DNA from 2 places in the Pseudomonas sp. FW305-70 genome. Region 2 is predicted to be linked to the other one. Evidence: predicted binding sites of a transcription regulator. Region 2 holds the regulator's gene; the other holds the start of a gene.
What was found. The regulator FliA, encoded in region 2, starts transcription of late flagellar genes. The targets are predictions, from matches to a motif close to CTAAAGTTTNNNNNNNNNNNGCCGNTAA.
Positions count from the first base shown of each region.

Region 1: a site for FliA is predicted at 3,880-3,907, ahead of motA (flagellar motor stator protein MotA). Genes of this name have one in related genera too.

Region 1 is NZ_JBYSYZ010000002.1:150,683-159,549, forward strand. Features, by position in the region: gene AC3WN7_RS02215 (TIR domain-containing protein) at 1-59, shown strand, start outside; gene AC3WN7_RS02220 (caspase family protein) at 62-1,021, shown strand; gene AC3WN7_RS02225 (toll/interleukin-1 receptor domain-containing protein) at 1,021-1,512, shown strand; gene motB (flagellar motor protein MotB) at 1,750-2,796, opposite strand; gene motA (flagellar motor stator protein MotA) at 2,959-3,810, opposite strand; gene AC3WN7_RS02240 (HDOD domain-containing protein) at 3,978-5,516, shown strand; gene AC3WN7_RS02245 (rhodanese-like domain-containing protein) at 5,559-6,383, shown strand; gene asd (archaetidylserine decarboxylase) at 6,393-7,253, shown strand; gene serB (phosphoserine phosphatase SerB) at 7,386-8,600, opposite strand; gene AC3WN7_RS02260 (AhpA/YtjB family protein) at 8,736-8,867, shown strand, end outside.
Region 2 is NZ_JBYSYZ010000043.1:6,266-15,132, reverse strand. Features, by position in the region: gene flhB (flagellar biosynthesis protein FlhB) at 1-316, shown strand, start outside; gene flhA (flagellar biosynthesis protein FlhA) at 559-2,688, shown strand; gene flhF (flagellar biosynthesis GTPase FlhF) at 2,700-4,028, shown strand; gene fleN (flagellar synthesis regulator FleN) at 4,146-4,976, shown strand; gene fliA (RNA polymerase sigma factor FliA) at 4,973-5,713, shown strand; gene AC3WN7_RS24120 (chemotaxis response regulator CheY) at 5,881-6,252, shown strand; gene AC3WN7_RS24115 (protein phosphatase CheZ) at 6,274-7,062, shown strand; gene AC3WN7_RS24110 (chemotaxis protein CheA) at 7,110-8,867, shown strand, end outside.

The DNA of each region.
Region 1 (8,867 bases), on a different contig from region 2:
AGTGTGCCTGGAACACCAACAGCATCATCAGCGCCATTCGCCAGCACACGGCGGTGTAACCATGCGCAAGGGACTGTTTATCGGCATCAACGACTACACCCACGTTTCGCGGCTGAGCGGCTGCAGCAATGACGCCATGGCCATGGCTTCCGTGCTGAAGACTGACGCCAATGGCGATCCGAACTTCAAGAACATCGTGCTGACCTCCGCCGAGGACTACCTGAGCCGGGAAAAGCTCGAAGACCAGATCCGCGAACTGTTTTCCGGGGACTGCAATGTCGCGCTGCTGTATTTCGCCGGCCACGGCAGCTTCGACACCGACACCGACGAAGGCATGTTGATCCCGCAGGATTACAAGAGCGCCAAGGACGGGATTCGCCTCAGCGACATTCTCAACTGGGCGAGCAAGGCCACGAAGATCAAAAACAAAGTGATCATCCTCGATTGTTGCCAGAGCGGCTCGGCCGGCGAACTGCGCGCCTTGCGCAGCGAGGGCAGCGTGGTCGGCGAAGGCATGACCATTCTGACCGCCTGCAAAAAGGAAGAGCCGGCAATGGAGGGCGTGCAACATGGCGTGTTCACCGGACTATTGCTCCAGGCCCTGCATGGCGGAGCAGCGAACATCCTGGGCAAGATCACACCCGGCAGCCTCTATTCGTTTGTCGACAACGCCCTCGATGCCTGGGAACAGCGCCCGGTGTTCAAGACCAACGTCTCGCAGTTCATTTCCCTGCGCGAAGTGTCGCCGCTGATCCCCAAGGAAATCCTGCGCAAACTCCCCGAATGGTTTGCCGAAGCGGAGTCGGTGTACCCCCTCGCCCCCAGTTTTGAACCCACCGAGCCTGAATTCAACCCGGAGCACGGCGACGTCTTCGCCCAGTTGCAAAAGTGCAACCGTCACAGTCTGGTCGAACCGGTGGACGCCGAACACATGTACTACGCCGCCCTCCACTCCACCGGCTGCCGCCTCACCGCCCTCGGCGCCTATTACCGCGAACTCGCGATCAAGGGACATTTCTGATGCCAGTGTTTATCAGCTACCGCCACATGGACCGCGCCCACGCGGTCAAGATCAACGCGCGCCTGATCCAGGCCAACATCAAGACCTACCTCGATGTGCTGGATGCCGAATCCCAGACCACCGACGACATCACTGGGGTGATCACCCGCAACATCAGTGAATGCACGCACCTGCTGGCGGTGGTCTCGGAGAAAACCGCGCTGTCCTGGTGGGTGCCGTTCGAAATCGGCGAGGCGACCATCACCCACCGACGCATCTGCTCGTTCAAGACCGGCCCGACCGAGCTGCCGCTGTACCTGGACAAATGGCCGAAGCTGACCAGCGACCGGGACATCGAGTTCTTTATCGATGCCTATCGAAACGAAGCGACGCTCAAGCGCTCGATGTCACTGGAATCGGTGACCGGCAGCGAGTCGGTGCGCAGCGTCAACAGATCCAATGCGGATCGCTTTCACGCCGAGCTCAAGACCCGAATCATCCGTGGGTTCTGAGTCACTCTGCTCCCCGATCCGTCCTCTTGACCGGTCGGGGTTTCTCTCACCCATCATCTGTAGGAGCCAGCTTGCTGGCGATGGACTCCAGTACGCCGAGTGGATTCAGACAGCACGCGTTACCGTTGACGACCATCGCCAGCAAGCTGGCTCCTACAGGGGATCGTGCCCCTGGCGGCCTCCAAACCAGTGAAAGCCGCACAAAAAAGCCGACATCGCAGTCGGCTTTTTTGTCGGTCACTGCTTGGGCGGTTCAGCCGGTTTGGCTGGTTCACCCGTTTTCGGCGCCGGATCGTCAAACAGATTCAAACGCTCGCGCAGTTCGTGGGCCGGCAGCGGTTCCTTGTCCGCCGGCAATGCGTTCGGGTCGACCGGCACGGTCGGTGCTGCGCCTGGTGCAGCCGAACCTTGCGGCGCATCGGGAGCAGGCTCTGCGCCTTGCGAACCTTCGATCGCACGCTGGGCTTTCTTGGTCAGCACCACGATGTCGATACGGCGGTTGACCGGGTTGAACGGATGTTCGCGATCGAACAACGCCGACGAGGCATAACCGACCACGCGCGCCACCTGCGCTTCCGGATAGCTGCCCGCCACCAGCGCACGCCGTGCGGCGTTGGCACGGTTGGCCGAGAGTTCCCAGTTACCGAAATCACCGGTGCCGGTGTATGGCTTGGCATCGGTGTGGCCGCTGATGCTGATCTTGTTCGGCACCGCCTTGATGGTGTCGGCCATGGCCAGCAGGATGTCTTCGAAATACGGCTTCAAGCGAGCCGAGCCCGAGTCGAACATCGGGCGGTTTTCCGCGTCCATGATCTGGATGCGCAGGCCGTCCTGAGTGATTTCGAACAGGATCTGGTCCTTGAACTTCTGCATCTGCGGGTTTTCTTCGACCTTGTTCTGCAGTTCCTGCAGCAACAACTCGAGGCGCTCCTTTTCGACCTGCTCGGCCATGCCTTCGACCTGGTCAACATCGACGGTGACTTTGTCCGGCTGCGGCTGGGACTTCACCTCGGGGTTGAGGGTGTTTTCCGGCGCCATGGTCGGCGTGCCGCCCAGATCGATGATGTACGGCGTGCCGCTTTCGGAAAAGCCGATCGGGTCCTTGAAGTAACCGGCGATGGCGATCTTCTGTTCCGGCGTGGCAGTGGACAGCAGCCACAACACCAGGAAGAACGCCATCATCGCCGTGGCGAAGTCGGCGAAGGCGATTTTCCACGCGCCCCCGTGATGCCCGCCGGCGATGCGCTTGACGCGCTTGATGATTATCGGCTGATTATTTTCCATACAGAGTGCTCTGTCTCACAAATACTGTTCCTTTTTGACGGTGCCTGTTGTCGCCATACGGCGTTGCCGCTCCTCGCCATAGCGGGCTATGACTCGTCGCGGCGCCTTGTCTGGCAACAACAGTCACTCGCCAAAAAAGGAACGTATTTGCGAAACAGAGCACTATCGACCGCGAACCGCTTGTTCCAGCTCGGCGAAGCTTGGGCGGTGCGCCGGGTACAGGACCTTGCGTCCGAACTCTACGGCCAGCGATGGCGGCATGCCGGAAGCCGAAGCCACCAGCGAGGCCTTGATGGCTTCGTAGACGTTCAGCTCCTCCTTGGCATCGTGGGCCAGGGAGTGGGCCAGCGGGCCAAAGAAGCCATAGGCGGCGAGAATACCGAAGAAGGTACCGACCAGTGCCGCACCGACGTGCAGGCCGATGGACTTCTGGTCGCCCTCACCCAGCGAGGCCATGGTCACCACGATACCCAGTACCGCCGCGACGATACCGAAACCGGGCATGGCGTCGGCGATGCCGTTGACTGCGTGGGATGGGTGTTCCAGGTCTTCCTTGAGGCTGAACAGCTCCATGTCGAACAGGCCTTCCAGCTCGTGCGGGGCCATGTTGCCGGAGGACATGATGCGCAGGTAATCACAGATGAACGCGGTCATGCGTTCGTCCTTGAGGACCGTCGGGTACTTGGCGAAGATCGGGCTCGCGGCGGCATCTTCGATGTCGCCTTCGATGGCCATCATGCCTTCGCGGCGGCTCTTGTTGAGGATCTCGTAGATCAGGCCCAGCACTTCAAGGTAAAAGGCGTGGTTGAAACGCGAACTGAACATGCTCAGGGACTTCTTGAGCACGTGCATCGTCATGTAGCCGGGGTTGGCCTGCAAGAAGGCGCCTAGGGCCGCACCGCCGATGATCATGACCTCGAAAGGCTGGATCAGGGCGGCAATCTTGCCGTGGGAAAGCACGTATCCGCCGAGCACGCTCGCGAATACGACGATGATGCCGATAATTTTAGCCATAGGTTAGGAGAGCACTTACTGAGTCGGGTTCAAGGTCATATTCGGAAGTTAAAAAATCTCTTCTTCTACTTATCGGCAAAACTGCGCCAGACTATAGCCAGTTCAGGCGAAAAGCTAATTTGACCCCTTCCGGGCACAGGTATTGTTGACGATGATCGCCTCCCACCATGGTTAACGAAACGAACGTTCCAACACCAAAACCGACGACGCTCGAAGGCTGGGTCAAGCTGCTCGATGGCGTGCGCCTGCCGGTTCCGCAAGCCAGCCACGACCGGGTCTGCAAGGCCATCCGCGACAATCGCAGCTCGCTGCGCGATATCGCCGACCTCATGCAAGGCAGCCCCGCCCTGGCCTTGAGCGTGATTCGCGAAGCCAACCGGCACACCCACGGCGGCATGGCCGAACCGGCGGAAAACCTCGAGATCGCGATCAATCGCCTCGGCTTGAAGCGCACCGAAGAGCTGCTCGCACGCCTGCCCGCCGAACCCCAGTTCGAAATCCCCAAAGCCTTGCGTCAGCTGCAGATGATCAGCCAGCACGCCACGCAACAGGCCAATGGTTTTTTTGCCAGTCGCCTGGCGCGCCTGTGGCAGGACATCCACTGGGGTAGCCTGCTGTTTCTTTCGCCCCTGTGGCCTTTGGCGCTGACCCATCCAAAACTGCTCGAAGACTGGGAACTGCGGGTCATCCATAAAGGTGAGTCGGCACGTAAAGTCGAAATGCAACTGTTTGGCGTACGCCTGCTGGACATCGGCCAGGCGCTGGTGGAGGTCTGGCGCTTGCCGATCTGGGTGCAGCAGGGCTATCGCCTGTTGCTCACCGAGCAGCGGGAGCTGGTGAAAGTCCTGCGCATCGCCCGTGACAGCGAGCACCCGTTGCGCCAGCAGAACCGCCTCGATGACGATCCGACCCTGCGCCGCTGGCTCAATCAACCGGCCAATACGGTGCTGCTGGCCAACGGTCTGGCGCTGTCGGTACAACACGCCTGGGACAGCCCGCACAGTGAACGCTGGCAGTACCTGACCAGCCTTTACCTGCAAATGCCAATGGATGAGGTGCAACAACAACTGCACCAGCAAGCCGCCAACAGCGCGCGCCATCACGCCATGCCCGACCTCTGGCACCCCGCCGAATCGCTGATCTGGCCGTGGGGCATGAACCGTATCCACGCCGGACTGCTGCCGGCCGCGGCCCCCACTGCCGAAGATCTGGCGAAATGGCGCAAGCAATGCGCCGAATTGCTGGCCGAGCCGAGTCGTTTCACCAATGCCATGCACCTGACCATCGCCGCCCGGGACGCCCTCGTGGCCTGCGGCATGCGTCGGGTGATGATCCTGATGGCCGACCGTACCCATGCCAACCTGCGCGTGCACCAGACGGCCGGACTGCCGAAGGAAACGGCCGGGCTGAACTTCGTGGTCAGCCAGAGCAACGTCTTGCAACGCCTGCTCGCGCAACAGGCGCAGGTCCGCCTGACGCCGGCCAACAACGCGCAATTCTCGGCACTGCTGCCCAACAGCCTGCGTTCGCAGTTCAGCGGCGAACACCTGCTGCTGCGCTCGCTGGTCAATAATGGCCGGGCGATCATGATCGTCGTGGCGGACCAGGGCGGTGGGCCGTTTTCGGAAATTTCCGTTCAGGCCTTCGGCAAAACCGCGCAGTGCATCGAAAAAGCCCTGCACAGCTTTAGCCACCGTGGCCAATAAGGCTGCGCTACAATCCTCCCTTTTGTGCTCTGGAGACCTCACATGTCTGACTTCTCTGGCTTGCCGCTGGTAATCGAGCCGAGCGACTTGCTCCCTCGCCTCGACGCCCGCGAACTGATTCTGGTGGACTTGACCAGTCCCGCCCGCTACGCCGAGGGACACATTCCCGGCGCGCGTTTTGTCGATCCGAAACGCACGCAGCTGGGGCAGGCACCCGCCCCGGGACTGATGCCCCCGCAGGCAGCGCTCGAAACGCTGTTTGGCGAGCTGGGACACAACCCCGATGCGGTCTACGTGGTGTATGACGACGAAGGCGGCGGTTGGGCCGGACGCTTTATCTGGCTGCTGGATGTCATCGGCCACAGCAAGTACCACTATGTCGACGGCGGCCTGACGGCCTGGCTGGCAGAAGGTTTGCCCATGTCGATCCAGATCCCGCCAACCGTGGGCGGCCCGGTTTCTCTGACCTTGCACGACGAACCCACCGCCACCCGCGAATACCTGCAAAGCCGGCTCGGTGCTGCCGACCTGGCCATCTGGGACGCACGCGGGCCGCTGGAGTATTCCGGCGAGAAAGTCCTGGCGGCCAAGGGCGGGCACATTCCCGGCGCGGTCAATTTCGAATGGACCGCCGGCATGGACCGCGCACGCCAGCTGCGCATCCGCACCGACATGCCGCAGATCCTCGAACAACTCGGGATCAGCAAAGACAAAGAAGTGATTACCCACTGCCAGACCCACCACCGTTCTGGCTTCACCTATCTGGTGGCCAAGGCTCTCGGTTATCCGCGGGTCAAGGGCTACGCCGGCTCTTGGGGCGAATGGGGCAACCATCCCGATACCCCGGTAGAAATTCAAGATTTTTAAGGACTGTTAATGAACAAGCGTCTGTTTCTCCTCGGCCAGTACCTGCTGCCCCACAACTTGCTCTCGCGACTGGCCGGCTGCATCGCCGAATGCCGCGTGCGCTGGTTCAAGAATGCCTTTACCGCCTGGTTCGCCAAGCGCTATCAGGTGGACATGTCCCAGGCGCTGGTCGAAGACCTGACTGCCTACGAGCACTTCAACGCGTTCTTCACCCGCGCACTGAAAGACGGTGCCCGTCCTCTGGACGAAACGCCGGGCGCGATCCTCAGCCCGGCCGACGGCGCGATCAGCCAGCTCGGCCCGATCGAGCACGGTCGCGTGTTCCAGGCCAAGGGCCACAGCTTCAGCGTGCTGGAACTGTTGGGTGGCGATGCGGCGAATGCTGCGCCGTTCATGGGCGGTGACTTCGCGACCATCTACCTGTCGCCGAAGGACTACCACCGCGTGCACATGCCGCTGGCCGGCACCCTGCGCGAAATGGTCTACATCCCGGGCCGTCTGTTCTCGGTCAACCAGACCACCGCTGAAAACGTTCCGGAACTGTTCGCCCGCAACGAGCGCGTGGCGTGCATTTTCGACACTGAGCGCGGGCCGATGGCCGTGGTGCTGGTGGGCGCGATGATCGTGGCTTCGATTGAAACCGTCTGGGCCGGCCTGGTCACGCCGCCGAAACGCGAGCTGAAAACCTTCCGCTACGACGAAGCCGCTCGCGCGCCGATCCACCTGGAAAAAGGTGCGGAACTGGGTCGCTTCAAGCTGGGTTCGACCGCCGTCGTGCTGTTCGGGCCGGATCAGGTGAAGTGGGCTGAGGAAATGACTGCCGGTACAGCAGTGCAGATGGGTCAGGGCATGGGTTCGCCAAAGGCCTGATAGACAACCGCCATTCACTGTAGGAGCGAGCCCGCTCGCGATGAACCTGAGAACGACGCGGGTATTCAGAAAGCCCGCGTCATCGTTGGCGACCATCGCGAGCAAGCTCGCTCCTACAGGTGTTTTGCGGTGTTACAGTTGGCCGTCGCGATCGCGGAAGCCCAGCAGGTACAGCACGCCATCCAGGCCCAGCGTCGAAATGGCCTGCTTGGCCGACTGTTTGACCAGCGGCTTGGCGCGGAACGCTACGCCCAACCCGGCAATCGCCAGCATCGGCAAGTCATTGGCACCGTCGCCGACCGCAATGGTCTGCTCCAGGCGCAAGCCTTCCTTGTGTGCCAGTTCCCTCAGCAAATCCGCCTTGCGCTGCGCATCGACAATCGGCTCGACCGCCACGCCGGTGACTTTGCCGTCGACCACTTCCAGTTCGTTGGCAAACACATAGTCGATTCCCAGCTTGGCCTGCAGTTGCTTGGCGAAGTAGGTGAAGCCACCCGACAGGATCGCGGTCTTGTAGCCCAGGCGCTTGAGTTCGGCGAACAGGGTTTCCGCGCCTTCGGTCAGGCGCAACGAAGCACCGATGGAATCCAGCACATTGACGTCCAGACCTTTGAGCAAGGCCAGGCGCTCCTTGAAGCTGGCGCGAAAATCCAGCTCGCCGGCCATTGCCCGCTCGGTGATTTCCGAAACCTTGTCACCCACGCCAGCCGCCTTGGCCAGTTCGTCGATCACTTCGGCTTCGATCAGGGTCGAGTCCATGTCGAATACCGCCAGACGACGGTTGCGACGGAACAGCGAATCTTCCTGAAAGGCGATGTCGACGTTCAATTCCTGAGCGACGCTGAGGAATTCGGCCCGCAGCGCCTGCGGATCAGCCGCCTCGCCACGCACGGAAAACTCGATGCAGCCCTTGCCCTTGTCGGCCGGAGTGTCCAGCGGCATGCGCCCGGACAGACGATCGATGTGGTCAATGTTCAGGCCATATTTGGCGGTGATCGAACTCACGGCCTGCAACTGCCCGGCTGTCACCTTGCGGGTCAGCAGGGTCACGATGTGGCGCTTTTTGCCCTGGTTGCCGACCCACTGCTGGTAATCCTGCTCGGACACCGGCGTGAAACGCACCTGTTGATCGAGCTCGTAGCCCTTGAACAGGATGTCCTTGAGCACGGACTTGCCTTGCTCGGTGTCGGGAATTTCAACCAGGATGCCGAACGACAAGGTGTCGTGGATCACCGCCTGACCGATGTCGAGAATGTTCACACCACCCTGGGCCAGAACGCCGGTAATGGCCGCAGTCAGACCCGGACGGTCGACTCCCGTGATGTTTATCAGGACGATTTCGCGCAAGGCGCACCCCCGCAGGTGGAAAAAAACCGCATTCTACCCACTTTCAGTGACCATCGGGCACCGTGAGCGCTTTGACGGTCTAGGGCCTGTCGCTATACTGCGCGTCAACTTCACGGACAAAAGAGCCGAGCTCAAGTGAACCGGCCTACGCCAGTAAAAACCGATAACTTCTTCCTGCTGATCTTCCGGGCACTGCGCCACCGCCGTGTACCGATTGCATTGCGCATCGCCAGCCATAACGTGATCCTGGTCGCCCTGGCCCTGGTC
Region 2 (8,867 bases):
CGTGGCGCTCAAGTACGACCCGGAGAAGGGCGGTGCGCCGGTGTTGCTGGCCAAGGGCTCCGACTTCCTGGCCCTGAAGATCCGCGAGATCGCCGCGGCCAACGAGATCCTGCTGCTGGAGTCACCGGCGCTGGCGCGCTCGATTTATTACTCCACCGAACTGGAGCAGGAAATCCCCGGCGGGCTCTATCTGGCGGTCGCGCAGGTACTGGCCTACGTCTATCAGATTCGACAGTACCGGGCGGGCAAGGGCAAGCGGCCTGATCCGCTCAAGGATGACCTGCCGATTCCGCCGGATTTGCGCCGCGATTCCTGAGTCTAGCGCTGTCGCTGATGGCCCCTTCGTCGGAACGCCGCCCGGAGCAAGCCCGCTCCCACAGGTTCGGCGAACTCCTGTGGGAGCGGGCTTGCTCGCGAAGAGGCCAGTCCAGGCAGTACATATCCCCCTGAAAAAACACTCTATTTCTCCCTTTGCAAAAGTTGGAAAGCTTCTTGCAGTAGCCGCCCTGCGCCTGCTTCAGGCGTCAAAAGTTTGCTTTAAAGGAACGGGGAAAACCGGTGGATCGCTCTCAGTTAATCAACAGTGCCCGCAGCAACATTGCCGACCTCAGTCGGGGCAATCTGGGCGTGCCGCTGTTGTTGCTGGTCATGCTGGCGATGATGATGTTGCCGGTGCCGCCGTTCCTGCTCGACGTGTTCTTCACCTTCAACATTGCCCTGTCCATCGTCGTGCTGCTGGTGTGCGTCTATGCCTTGCGCCCGCTGGATTTCGCGGTGTTTCCGACCATTTTGCTGGTGGCGACGCTGTTGCGCCTGGCATTGAACGTGGCCTCCACGCGGGTGGTGATGCTCCACGGCCAGGACGGTCACGCGGCCGCCGGCAAGGTGATCCAGGCGTTCGGCGAGGTGGTGATCGGCGGTAACTACGTGGTCGGTATCGTGGTCTTCGCGATCCTGATGATCATCAACTTCGTCGTGGTGACCAAGGGTGCGGGGCGGATTTCCGAGGTCAGCGCGCGTTTCACCCTCGATGCGATGCCCGGCAAGCAAATGGCGATCGACGCCGACCTCAACGCCGGCCTGATCGATCAGGCCCAGGCCAAGGCCCGCCGCTCGGAAGTCGCCCAGGAAGCCGAGTTCTACGGTTCCATGGACGGTGCCAGCAAATTCGTCCGTGGTGACGCCATTGCCGGCCTGTTGATCCTGTTCATCAACCTGATCGGCGGCATGGCGGTCGGTATCTTCCAGCACGGCATGACCTTCGGCGATGCCGGCAAGGTGTATGCGCTGTTGACCATCGGTGACGGTTTGGTGGCGCAATTGCCATCACTGTTGTTATCGACAGCAGCGGCGATCATGGTGACCCGTGCGTCCGGTTCGGAGGACATGGGCAAACAGATCAATCGCCAGATGTTCGCCTCGCCCAAGGCGCTGGCGGTGGCGGCAGGTTTGATGGCGGTCATGGGCCTGGTGCCTGGCATGCCGCACTTCTCGTTCCTGAGCATGGCGGCCCTGGCGGCCGGTGGCGCCTACCTGTTCTGGAAAAAGCAGAACGTCGCCAAGGTTCAGGCCCTGCAAGAGGTCAAGCGCCAGCAGGAGCTGCTGCCGTCGCCGGCCCGCGCCCAGGAAACCAAGGAGCTTGGCTGGGATGACGTGACGCCCATCGACATGATCGGCCTGGAAGTGGGCTATCGCCTGATTCCGCTGGTGGACCGCAACCAGGGCGGCCAGCTGTTGGCGCGGATCAAGGGCGTGCGCAAGAAGCTGTCCCAGGATCTGGGCTTCCTGATGCCGACCGTGCACATCCGCGACAACCTCGACCTGGCGCCAAGTGCCTATCGCCTGACCCTGATGGGGGTGATCCTGGCGGAAGCGGAGATTTACCCGGATCGCGAGCTGGCGATCAACCCGGGGCAGGTCTACGGCACGCTCAACGGCATTACCGCCAAAGATCCGGCTTTCGGCCTGGAGGCGGTCTGGATTGAAATCAGCCAGCGTGCCCAGGCGCAATCCCTCGGTTACACGGTGGTCGATGCCAGTACAGTAGTGGCTACCCACTTGAACCAGATACTCTACAAGCATTCCAGTGAACTGATCGGTCACGAAGAAGTGCAGCAACTCATGCAATTGCTGGCCAAAAGCTCGCCCAAACTGGCGGAAGAGCTGGTGCCGGGCGTGGTTTCGCTGTCGCAACTGCTCAAGGTGTTGCAAGCGCTGTTGGCCGAACAAGTGCCGGTTCGCGATATCCGCAGCATTGCCGAGGCCATCGCCAACAATGCCGCCAAGAGTCAAGATACCGCCGCGCTGGTGGCTGCCGTGCGGGTTGGCGTCTCCCGCGCAATCGTCCAAAGCATTGTAGGCACTGAGTCGCAGCTGCCAGTTATCACGCTGGAGCCAAGGTTGGAACAGATATTGCTCAATAGTCTGCAAAAGGCAGGACAAGGCTCGGAAGAGGGCGTTCTGCTGGAGCCAAGCATGGCTGAGAAACTGCAACGCTCGCTGATCGACGCGGCGCAGCGCCAGGAGATGCAAGGTCAGCCGGTGATTCTGCTGGTGGCCGGTCCGGTTCGCGCGATGCTCTCGCGATTCGGCCGGCTCGCAGTCCCGGGTTTGCACGTGTTGGCTTACCAGGAAATCCCTGACAACAAGCAAGTGACCATCGTTGCGACAGTAGGGCCCAACGGCTGAGGTAGTGGTTTATGCAAGTTAAGCGTTTTTTCGCCGCCGATATGCGTCAGGCCATGAAGCTGGTTCGCGATGAGCTGGGCGCTGATGCAGCCATTATCGGCAACCGCCGGATTGCCGGGGGCGTCGAGCTGACGGCTGCGCTGGATTACAAGTTGTCGGCGCTGGCGCCGCGTGTTCCGAACATGGAGCTCGAAGACGAGCTGCGCAAGACTCAGTCGCGGATCGTCACCGCCCAGGCCGAATTGAGCCTGCGTGGCGATGGCGAGAGCGACAATGCGACCAACCGCCAGTTGTTCGCCGGCTTGCCGCTCACCGCAGCCGAGCCGCTGATCGAACCTACGTATGACCAACCTCGTCGCCCCGCACCGGCTGCTGTACCAGCGTCCGGTGGCGTGGACCCGCGTGCGTTTGACTCGATGCGCTTCGAGCTCAACAGCCTGCGCGAACTCATGGAAGTACAACTCGGGTCCCTGGCCTGGAACCAGCTGCAAGGCAGCCGTCCGGATCAGGCCAACCTCTGGCGTCGCCTGCAACGCATTGGCCTGTCCGGCCCGCTGTCGCGCGACCTGCTGGCACTGATAACCGAAATCCAGGAGCCTCGTCAGGCCTGGCGCATGTTGCTGGCGCACCTGGCGCGTATGATCGTTACCCCGGACGTCGAACCGCTGGAAGAGGGCGGAGTCATCGCCATGGTCGGCCCTGCCGGCATGGGCAAGACCACCACCCTGGCGAAGCTGGCTGCCCGTTACGTGCTCAAGTACGGCGCGCAGAACATTGCGCTGGTGAGCATGGACAGCTTCCGCATCGGTGCCCAGGAGCAACTCAAGACCCTGGGGCGCATTCTCAATGTGCCGGTGACCCACGTCGATCCGGGCCAGTCCCTGGTGCAGGCGCTCGATCCATTGCTGCGCAAGCGCGTGGTGCTGATCGATACCGCCGGCCTGCAGGCCAGTGACCCGGCCCTGCGCATGCAGCTCGAAAGCCTGGCCGGTCGTGGCATCCGCTCAAAAAATTATCTGGTCCTGGCAACCACCAGCCAGAAACAGGTTCTAACCGCCGCTTATCACAGTTACAAGCGTTGCGGGCTTGCCGGCTGCATCCTGACTAAACTGGATGAAACGGCAAGCCTGGGCGAGGTGTTGAGCCTGGCCATCAGTCATGAGTTGCCAGTGGCGTACCTGACCGATGGCCCGCGGATTCCGGATGATCTCCATCTGCCGCGCCGTCATCAGTTGGTCAGTCGCGCCGTCAGTGTGCAAATGCAGGAAGAACCCAGCGAAGAAGCCATGGCTGACATGTTCGCTGACATCTACCACAGTCCGACCAAGCAGGTTGGCTGAGGTATTTAATGAATAGTTTTTGTACCTACATCGATGGTCTGCCATGCATTGTTCCGTTTGTGAACGCGCAGCCAGTAATGTGGCCTCCGTCTATGCAAGACAAGGTAAAGAAATAACATGGGCAGCATGCATCCTGTACAGGTGATCGCGGTGACCGGCGGCAAAGGTGGCGTCGGGAAAACTAACGTGTCAGTGAACTTGTCCCTGGCTTTGGCTGAGCTTGGCCGGCGCGTCATGCTGCTGGACGCCGACCTGGGACTGGCGAACGTCGACGTTCTGCTGGGACTGACACCCAAACGTACCCTGGCCGACGTGATCGAGGGCCGCTGCGAACTGCGCGATGTACTGCTGCAGGGGCCAGGCGGCATCCGTATCGTTCCCGCCGCATCCGGCACTCAGAGCATGGTGCATCTGAGTCCTGCGCAACACGCCGGCCTTATCCAGGCCTTCAGTGATATCGGCGACAACCTCGACGTATTGGTGATCGACACCGCTGCCGGCATTGGTGAGTCGGTTGTCAGCTTCGTTCGCGCAGCCCAGGAAGTGCTGCTGGTGGTGTGCGACGAGCCGACCTCGATTACCGATGCCTACGCCTTGATCAAGTTGCTCAATCGCGACTACGGCATGAACCGCTTCCGCGTCCTGGCCAACATGGCCCAGAGCCCGCAGGAAGGGCGCAACCTGTTCGCCAAGTTGACCAAGGTCACGGATCGCTTCCTCGACGTCGCCCTACAATACGTCGGCGCGGTGCCCTACGACGAAAGCGTGCGCAAGGCTGTGCAGAAGCAGCGCGCCGTCTACGAGGCCTTCCCGCGTTCCAAGTGCTCGCTGGCGTTCAAGGCCATCGCGCAGAAGGTCGATACCTGGCCGCTGCCTGCCAACCCGCGCGGGCACCTGGAGTTTTTCGTCGAGCGTCTCGTGCAGCAAACAGCAGGACCTGTTCTATGACAGCCAGCGGTTACAACCTCTACAAAAAATCGGCTCGGGATGCGCAGTACGAGCTGATCGAGCGTTACGCGCCGCTGGTTAAACGCATTGCCTACCACTTGCTGGCGCGTTTGCCGGCCAGTGTCCAGGTCGAAGACCTGATCCAGGCCGGGATGATCGGCCTGCTTGAGGTATCGACCAAATATGACGCCAGCAAAGGCGCCAGTTTCGAGACGTACGCGGGCATTCGAATCCGCGGCGCCATGCTCGATGAAGTGCGCAAGGGGGACTGGGCGCCACGTTCGGTTCACCGCAATACGCGCATGGTCAGCGACGCCATTCGCTCGATTGAAGCGAAAACCGGCCGTGACGCTAAAGATCACGAAGTTGCGGCCGAACTCCAATTGAGTCTCGACGATTACTACGGAATTTTGAACGACACCCTGGGCAGCCGGTTATTCAGTTTCGACGATCTGTTGCAGGACGGCGAACACGAAGGGCTGCACGAGGATGGCGCGAGTGCTCATACCGAGCCGTCACGCGACCTGGAGGATGAACGCTTCCAGGCTGCGCTGGCGGATGCGATTGCCAATTTGCCGGAGCGTGAGCGACTGGTGTTGGCGCTGTATTACGACGAAGAGTTGAACCTCAAGGAAATCGGTGAGGTCCTGGGGGTCAGCGAATCGCGGGTCAGCCAGTTACACAGCCAGTGCGCGGCCCGCTTGCGGGGGCGTTTGGGGGAGTGGCGAGCGCGCTGAAGGCAGTGTGGGGACACTGCGAAAGAGGCGGGTGTGGTGTTGAACTGCGCCGGTCCCGATCTGTTGTGCTCCAGACAGTCATTGAGTGCTTTGCCGGATTGATTGAAATGGCGCGTCCAGGTGCTGGGCGCGTTTAAGACTGCTTGGAGGTCGAATTGGACAAGAACATGAAAATCCTCATCGTTGATGACTTCTCAACGATGCGGCGGATCATCAAGAACCTGCTGCGTGACCTTGGGTTCACCAACACCGTCGAGGCCGACGATGGCACTACCGCCATTCCGGTGCTCAACAGCGGAAGCATCGACTTTCTGGTAACGGACTGGAACATGCCGGGCATGACCGGCATCGATCTGCTGCGTCACGTGCGTGCCGATGAAAAGCTCAAGCACCTGCCGGTGCTGATGGTGACCGCTGAAGCCAAGCGTGAGCAGATCATCGAAGCGGCCCAGGCCGGCGTTAACGGCTATGTGGTCAAGCCCTTCACGGCCCAGGCGTTGAAAGAAAAAATCGAGAAGATTTTCGAACGCATCGGTTGATGACTGCGCCACGGGGGAGCTATGGGCAATAACGAAACTTCATTGGGCGACTTTGAATCGACCCTGAAAAAACACGCCGTCGAATTGGTCGCGAGCCTTGAAAAAGGCAAGTTCGGCGACGCGGTGCAATTGATCCATGAGCTCAACCAGACCCGTGACCGCGGCCTGTATCAGGAAGTGGGCAAGCTCACTCGCGAACTGCATAGCGCGATCGTCAATTTCCAGATTGACCCGCACATGCCGCAAGCCGAAGAAGTGTCGCAGATCACCGACGCCACCGAGCGCCTGGGCTATGTGGTCAAGCTGACCGAGGCCGCGGCCAACCGCACCATGGATCTGGTGGAAAATGCCACGCCGCTGGTCAACAGCCTGGCGGACGAAGCCCAGGCCTTGAGCACGGACTGGGGGCGCTTCATGCGTCGTGAAGTCGGTGCCGAAGAGTTTCGTGAACTGGCCCGGCGGGTCGACGGCTTCCTGGCGCGCAGCGGCACGGACAATCGCGCGGTGTCGGGCAACCTGAACGACATCCTGCTCGCCCAGGATTACCAGGACCTCACGGGGCAAGTGATCAAGCGTGTGACCCAACTGGTCACCGAAGTTGAAAGCAACCTGCTCAAGCTCGTGCTGATGGCCAGTCAGGTGGACCGCTTTGCGGGCATCGAGCATGACCGTGAAGCGATGCTTGCAGAAAAAGATCCACAAAAACATCTCTCTCAGGGTGAAGGTCCGCAGATTCATGCCGATAAAAGAGAAGACGTTGTGTCCGGTCAGGACGATGTGGACGATTTGCTATCCAGCCTGGGATTTTAGAATTTTAGGTATTTTGGGTTTTTAGACCTGTTAGGAGCACCCCCCTGATGAGCTTCGGCGCCGATGAAGAGATCCTTCAGGATTTCCTGGTTGAGGCCGGCGAGATTCTAGAGCAACTGTCCGAGCAACTGGTCGAGCTGGAAAGCCGTCCGGATGATGCGGATTTGCTCAATGCAATTTTTCGCGGTTTTCACACTGTAAAAGGGGGCGCCGGCTTCCTCCAGCTCAACGAACTGGTGGAGTGCTGCCACATCGCCGAGAACGTGTTCGACATCCTGCGCAAGGGTGAGCGTCGCGTCGACTCGGAACTGATGGACGTGGTTCTCGAAGCGCTGGACGCGGTGAACGGCATGTTCAGCGAAGTCCGCGAGCGCAGCCCGATCACGGCTGCGACACCTGAACTGCTGGCGGCGCTGGCCCGTCTGGCCGAGCCGCAATCGGCTGACGAAGGGGTTGCTGCACCTGTCGCCGCCGTGGTTGAAGCGCCGGTGGCTGAAGCCGATTCAGGCGATATTACCGATAACGAATTCGAGCAATTGCTGGACTCGCTCAATGCCGTCAAGGCACAGGCCGAGGCGCCGGCGGTTTCCCACGCACCTGTCAGAGAGGCACCTGCAAGCGAGACACCTGCAAGCGATGCGGCTGCCAGCGACGAAATCACCGATGCCGAGTTCGAGTCGTTGCTCGATCAGTTGCACGGTAAAGGCCAGTTTGCCGTCGATGCGATTGCGCAGGCTCCGGCTGCGGCAGAAGCCCCGAAAGCGTCGGGCGACAGTTCCGATATCACGGACGACGAATTTGAAGCACTGCTCGACCAGTTGCATGGCAAGGGCAACTTTGCTGTCGAGGCACTGGAGTCGGCCATTGCTTCGGTGCCTGCACCTGCTGCCCCAAGCGCGGTGGCGGCTGGCAGCGATCTGATTTCCGATCACGAGTTCGAAGCGCTGCTCGACGAATTGCATGGCAAGGGCAAGTTCAGCGAAGTCGGCACCGCGACGGCGGCCAACGGTTCGAACGCTGCGGTTGCGGCACCGGCAGCCAAGGCTGTGGCGCCCAAACCTGTGGCCAAGGCCCCCGAGCCAAAAGCCCAAGCCCCGGCCGCCGCTGCACCGGCTGCTGCCCGCGCCCCGGCCGCGCCACCGGCGGAAAAACCGGCGAGCGAAGCCGAGACCACCGTGCGGGTCGATACCGCGCGCCTCGACGAAATCATGAACATGGTCGGCGAGCTGGTGCTGGTGCGTAACCGCCTGGTCCGTCTGGGTCTCAACAGTGGCGACGAAGCCATGTCCAAGGCCGTATCGAACCTCGACGTGGTCACCGCCGACCTGCAAACCGCGGTCATGAAGACCCGGATGCAACCGATCAAGAAAGTCTTCGGGCGCTTCCCGCGTCTGGTTCGTGACCTGGCTCGCCAGCTCAAGAAAGAGATCAACCTGGAGCTGGTCGGTGAAGAAACCGACCTCGACAAGAACCTCGTCGAGGCCCTGGCCGACCCGCTGGTCCACTTGGTGCGCAACGCCGTCGACCACGGCATCGAGTCGCCGCAAGAACGCGAAGCCTCGGGCAAGGCCCGTGGCGGCAAGGTGATCCTGGCGGCCGAGCAGGAAGGCGATCACATCCTGCTGTCGATCTCCGATGACGGTAAAGGCATGGACCCGAATGTCCTGCGTTCCATCGCGGTCAAACGCGGCGTGATGGACAAGGACGCGGCCGATCGACTGAGCGACACCGAGTGCTACAACCTGATCTTCGCCCCGGGTTTCTCGACCAAGACCGAGATCTCCGACGTGTCGGGTCGCGGCGTG